Proteiniborus sp. DW1: one gene and its partner. The protein of the gene in region 1 binds, or shares a complex with, the protein of each later gene. Links are inferred from orthologs where the notes say so. Each region holds a gene or a part of one and is shown on either strand. Other genes may lie near its edges.

Region 1 (3,248 bases):
CCTTCCTCTAAACCTTTAACAGTTAAGCTTGTTGCTTCCTTTGGTTGGCTGGTTATAGATACTTTATATTTTATATTAGTCTTGTCCATTTTTTCTTCAATAAGTGGAATCAGTTTTATAGCTCTGTCTCTACCTGCTATAGGATTTACTATAAATAACATTTTCAACAATATCACCAGCCCTATTTATAGTCTGTTAGGATACTATCTGTTTCTTTGCTCTATCTAAAGCTTGTATTTCCTCTACTGATAGTGGATAATTAGAATCGCCCTTTACTACTGGCTTTGCATAAGTTTTACTTTCATTTCTTCCATATATACTAGTTATGATAAATCCATTAAGCTTATCATCTAATAGTGCTACAGAAAAACTCAAATCACTTCCCATATCATTAAAAGCATTGTATCTTATAAATCCAATTCGCTGTAAACAAAACTGTAGTCTATCATCTAGATTCTCACAGCGTTTCTTAATTTCTGCAATCTCTTCTTTTGTGCTTCTTATTTCTTCAATATGCTCAAAAAGTATGCTTTCTAAAGAATGGGTAGTAGACCCCTGTACTAAGCGATCATATTTCTTCGTAATACTAGAAATCTTGATTCTGCTTATAATGAACAATAATAGCAATATAAAATTAAGCAAAGACATTACTATGACTATTTCTGTAATATAATCAGTGAAAATACTAAATATAAGTTCCATGTTTTCTCCTTTCCATTAATAATCTATATATGTATTCTACTTTAATTCTATTATAATATGAAAAATCCTGCTATGAAATTAATTTTTGATTACAATGAAAGCAAAAAAATAAAAGAAAATCTCATGTCTGATGTAACTTCAAACCAAGCACATAAATGAACAATATCCATTTAGTGCTCTAAGATTTTCCTTTATAACTCGATTTTCTGAATATCTTTGTCAGAAATTAAACGAGAACCAAATTTTAACAACTGAATGGAAGTAAACAAACTTGTGCTTTTAAATTACAAATTTTATTTAACTTCACACTACATTTCCTTTGATATAGTCTTTATTGCGAAAATAGCTGTCTCTATATCATTAAGAGTATTGAATGGTCCCACACTAAACCTGATGCACCCTTGCTCATAACAATTTATGGTCTTGTGTGCAAGAGGTGCACAATGTAGTCCTGGTCTCACTGCAATATTAAATACTTCGTCTAATATATAGCTTACTTCTGAAGAATCTTCTTCTCCAATATTAATTGAAATCACTGGAGCCTGCTTTTCTATATCACAAGGTCCATAGATTTTGATACCATCTATTTCTCTTAATCCATCTATAAAGGTTTTTGCCAATTTTCTTTCATGTTCTCTTATATTCTCTATACCTTTATCAAGGATGTATTTTATTCCTGCTCCTAGCCCTACTATTCCAGGCATATTAGGAGTCCCACTTTCGAACTTATCAGGATAAATATCAGGCTGGATTAAAGAATCAGATCGGCTTCCTGTTCCCCCTTCTTTCATTTGGGATATTTCTAAACCCTGTCTTATATAAACTCCTCCAGTACCCTGAGGTCCAAGTAAGCTCTTGTGGCCTGGAAATGCTAATATATCGATATTCATATCTATTACATCTATATCGTATACTCCTGCTGTTTGAGCAACATCTACCATATAGATTATGCCATGCCTTTTGGCAAGACTTCCAATCTCCTTTACTGGAAATATTGTTCCTGTAACATTAGATGCATGTGTGGTTACAATAAGCTTTGTATTGGTTTTAATATTAGCTTCAATATCCTTAACATCAATACTTCCAGTTTCATCGCATTGTATTATGGAAGTTTCTATACCGTTATTTTCCAATGCTTTTAAAGGTCTCAATACAGAGTTATGCTCCATTGATGTGGTTATAACATGATCATTGGGCCTCAATAATCCTTTAATCGCAAGATTTAATCCATCAGTTGCATTTGAAGTAAAGATAATTCTCATAGGATCTTCTATATTAAAGAAATTTGCTAAAAGCTCTCTAGTTTCATAAATAGCTCTTCCTGCCTTCAAAGCTAGTTTATGACCAGACCTGCCAGGATTTGCTCCATATTCTCTCATGGCTTCCATCATTGCATTATACACCAGTTCCGGTTTAGGAAAAGATGTTGCTGCATTATCTAAATATATCAAGGTTTACACCCCCAAATGATAATTTATACATATAGTATATTATATACCTATACTATTATAATACTTATATAGATAGAAAACTTGAATAATTAACTTTTTTGCAAGACTTAACAGCCCCTATAGTATGATGCAGCTAAGTAGTATAGTAGCTTTTTCTATTTACTATTTTTCTTCTTAAAATATAGTATAGCTTCAAGCACTGAACCTCCTATTGCCCTAGCTTTTTCTGAGATGGAATAGCAGTGTTCTATAATTCCTCTAGGATCAATATCAGCAATCTTTAATCCTTTGTATACTTCCAGTCCTTCCATAATTAGTCCTCTTAGAACACCATCAAGAGTAGCTCTTACGGGAACATCATCTACATAGGCGATAACATCTTGTTTTTTTACTAGTTCCCCTATTTTAGAAACATGTCTAATAACTCCATCTGCTGGAGATTTAACTACTCTTTCTTTTCCATATCCACTGATCAGTCCTGGAATACCTGTATTAGGCTCTGCTGTTCCTTCAAATATTAAATAACCTAAATAATGTCCCCTATTAGTTTCAATAACCACATCCACATCAATTCCTGCTTCAAAACCTGGTCCTAATCCTATAGTAATTGGAGCTAGGTCTTTACTAGTCCCTAAATTCTCTTTAGCAAGTATTCCATCTACTAATACATCTGCCTTGATGTTATTTAAGATATCTAACTTCTCATCAATAATAATAGGTATATTTTCTTCCTCCCAGCATTTATGTATATCTTCTATTTTATTTACTTTAATAGCTTTTACATCCTCTACTACTACTTGTCCATCAAATACTGCTTGTGCAAATGAAACAGTTCTCCTTATGACTGTAGGCTTTTCTATTTCTAGGAGTAAAACTTTAAATCCACTTCTATGAAGTCTATGTGCTACTCCTGTTGCAATGTCTCCTGCACCTCTAATTATTACTATATCATTCATTATTTTTCATCTCCATTTCAACTAAGTGTTGATATTCATCCCAAGTATCTATATCTAATCCCACTTTATAATCATCTATAGGCACATATTCTACTTCGTGAGGATTCTCCTTAATTATTATTCTTCCACCTTTATCTCC
Region 2 (3,089 bases), on another replicon or contig:
AAAATATGGAAATCCCTCGAGTATCTATAGATTAGGGCAAGTTACTAGAGCTGCTATAGACGAAGCTAGAGAAAAAATTGCTAAAGCTATAGGGGCTAATTCTAGGGAGATTTTTTTTACTGGTGGAGGTTCTGAGGCTGACAATTGGGCAATAAAAGGTATTGCATATGCAAATAAAAATAAAGGGAATCATATTATTACTTCAAAAATTGAGCATCATGGGGTGCTTCATACATGTCAATACTTAGAAAAGAATGGTTTTCAAGTTACTTATTTAGATGTAGATGAGAATGGAATAGTCAATATTGAACAATTAAAAAACTCAATTACTGATAAAACTATACTAATTACAATAATGTTTGCAAATAATGAAATTGGAACTATACAACCAATTAAAGAAATTGGAAATATAGCTAGAGAGAATAAAATATATTTTCATACTGATGCTGTACAGGCAATTGGAAACATAAAATTAGATGTAAATGATTTAAATATTGATTTGTTATCTATGTCTGCTCATAAACTATATGGGCCAAAAGGTATAGGTGCCCTTTATATTAAACAGGGAGTGAAGATACATCCTCATATACATGGAGGTGCCCAAGAAAAGAACAGAAGAGCAGGCACAGAAAATGTACCTGCTATTGTGGGATTTGGTAAGGCTGTAGAATTGGCTTATGAAACTATAGATGAGCATAATAGAAATCTGATTAGATTAAGAGATAAATTAATTAGAGATATCTATGAAAAAATAGATTATGTTAGGTTGAATGGTCATCCTGAACACAGACTACCTGGTAATGTTAATTTTTCCTTTGAATTTATTGAGGGTGAATCCTTATTACTTAGTTTAGATATGGTTGGAATTTCAGCATCTAGTGGTTCAGCATGTACGTCAGGCTCTTTAGATCCTTCCCATGTTTTGTTGGCGATAGGTCTCCCTCATGAAATTGCACATGGATCTTTAAGACTTACATTAGGAGATTTTAATACAGAGGAAGAAATAGATTATGTGGTAGAAAACTTAGTTAAGATAGTTGATAGATTAAGACAAATGTCACCACTATACGAAAATGTAAAGAAAAGATGAGGGGGTAAAATTATGTACTCAGAAAAGGTAATGGAGCATTTTATGAACCCGAGAAATGTTGGAGAAATTGAAAATGCTGATGGAATTGGTCAAGTTGGAAATCCTAAATGTGGCGATATAATGAAAATGTATTTAAAAATTGAGAATGACACTATTGTAGATGTAAAATTTAAGACTTTTGGATGTGGCTCTGCAATAGCTTCTTCAAGTATGGCTACAGAATTAATAAAGGGGAAAACCATTAAAGAAGCAATGCAACTTACTAATAAAGCTGTGGCTGAAGCATTAGATGGGTTGCCACCAGTTAAAATGCATTGTTCAGTATTAGCTGAGCAGGCTATAAAATCAGCTTTATTTGATTATTCAAAGAAGAATAATGTTGTTATAGAGGGATTAGAAGATTTTAATCCAGATGAGGATGTTCATGACCATGAACATGATCAAGATAATGAATAAAATGAGAAAAACTACTGTAATTCAGTAGTTTTTTTTATAATCAATATAAAAGTTTTATATTGATACTCTTACATAAGGGGACTTTTCGTTAATGAGTTTCAATAAAAGTATTCTTAGTTTATAACATTTAGATAGAAACTTTTATTTCTATGAGAGGTGAATGGAATAATAATAATTTATTAATGTGGAATAATAATTACATAGAATTTTAAAAAGGAGTAATACAATTGAGGAAAGAGAGTGAATTAATTGGACTCCCAGTAATAAGTAAAGAAACAGGTAAAAAAGTTGCATCTATAAGAGAGATAATATATTCAAAGAAGAAATTCAAAGTAGTAGCCTTTTTAATAAATGAAGGAAATATTTTTAGGGATGCTAAGATAATCAGATTTATTAATATTGACTCAATAGGAAAGGATGCTTTAATCATAGAAAATGAAAATTTAGTTGAAAAATCAAGCCATTTTCCAGAGATAGATAATTTGATTAACGAAAAAAAAATAATAGAAGAAGAAATACTGACTGAAGGTGGAGAAAGTCTTGGTCATGTAAAAGATATAATAATTGATGTCGAAAGTGGGAGAATAGTAGGTTTTATACTTACAGATGGATTAATTCAAGATTTAAAGGAAGGAAGAAATGTATTACCCTATACTACAGAAACTATTTTCGGAGAAAATTCTATTATTATTAGCAACGAAGCCAAAAGTCTTTTTGACATATATAAGGAGGATTACAAAAAACTACTAGAATTACTTTAGAGATTTGTATCAAACTATGTATAAAGAAATATATTAAATGAGGTGAAAATATGAAGGGTAGATTTGTATCTGGAATAGTGACAGGGAGTTTAATAGGTGCAACAGCTGGGATGCTCGCAATGACAAGGATGAGCCCAAGACGTAGAAGAAAAATGATGAGGGTTGGAAAAAGAATAGCATCAACTGTAGTTAGCAATATAGGTTTATTTTAATAGGCAGCTTAGCTGCCTTTAATTTCAGCAAGGAGACCCATATAATGGATAATTTTCTAAAACTAAGTCATTATCTCCAGAGTACATTTCTGACTATACTACTTGGACTATGTATATATTTTTTAACAAATATTGGGAATAAATATATAAAAGCAGAGAGTAAGCTTCAGTTTTCGCGTAAAAAAATAGCTCTTGCTATATCAATAATTATTCTTATAGTAGTTACTTATAATCTATTAAAAGGGCCTAGCAAAATAGTATCTATATTGCTACTAATATTTTACTCCATTGTACTATCTTATTTGCTAAATCCTTTAGTCAATTTCATAGAAAAAAAGGGGCTTAAAAGATCTTATAGCATATTGCTTATATATGTGCTTTCAATTATTTTAATAATTCTAGTCATAACATCAATTGTACCTAAGTTATCTAGTGAATTTGAAAATCTTATAATATTGTTACCTAGCTATTTCAATAGAGTATATGATTATTTCAATAAGGTTTTTATTAGGTACTCTAAGCACATAGATAGATTACCTCCAGAATTTCATGCAATAAAGGGATTTTTTC

The links.
Region 2: the proteins of DW1_RS14690 (region 1) and nifU are in contact, whole or in part, in a solved structure (PDB 5XT5), measured with the Bacillus subtilis proteins. The link is inferred for Proteiniborus sp. DW1 from one-to-one orthologs.

The regions. Positions count from the first base shown.
Region 1 is NZ_FMDO01000062.1:2,120-5,367, forward strand. Bases 83-2,985 are described here. They hold DW1_RS14690 (aminotransferase class V-fold PLP-dependent enzyme), read right to left. Parts: upstream 2,154-2,985; coding sequence 1,011-2,153; downstream 83-1,010. Other genes in these bases: DW1_RS14680 (diacylglycerol/lipid kinase family protein), read right to left, coding at 83-161; DW1_RS14685 (DUF4446 family protein), read right to left, coding at 196-702; yqeB (selenium-dependent molybdenum cofactor biosynthesis protein YqeB), read right to left, coding at 2,309-2,985. In the rest of the region: more of DW1_RS14680, read right to left, coding at 1-82; more of yqeB, read right to left, coding at 2,986-3,109; mocA (molybdenum cofactor cytidylyltransferase), read right to left, coding at 3,102-3,248. UniProt on the Bacillus subtilis protein: Type II cysteine desulfurase that acts as the initial step in the SUF-like Fe-S cluster assembly pathway.
Region 2 is NZ_FMDO01000032.1:23,605-26,693, forward strand. The notes cover bases 79-2,822. They hold nifU (Fe-S cluster assembly scaffold protein NifU), read left to right. Parts: upstream 79-1,099; coding sequence 1,100-1,546; downstream 1,547-2,822. Other genes in these bases: nifS (cysteine desulfurase NifS), read left to right, coding at 79-1,090; DW1_RS08385 (PRC-barrel domain-containing protein), read left to right, coding at 1,774-2,307; DW1_RS15295 (YtxH domain-containing protein), read left to right, coding at 2,358-2,519; DW1_RS08390 (AI-2E family transporter), read left to right, coding at 2,564-2,822. In the rest of the region: more of nifS, read left to right, coding at 1-78; more of DW1_RS08390, read left to right, coding at 2,823-3,089. UniProt on the Bacillus subtilis protein: Part of the SUF-like system that mediates the biosynthesis of iron-sulfur (Fe-S) clusters. Acts as a sulfurtransferase and thus transfers sulfur from SufS to SufB.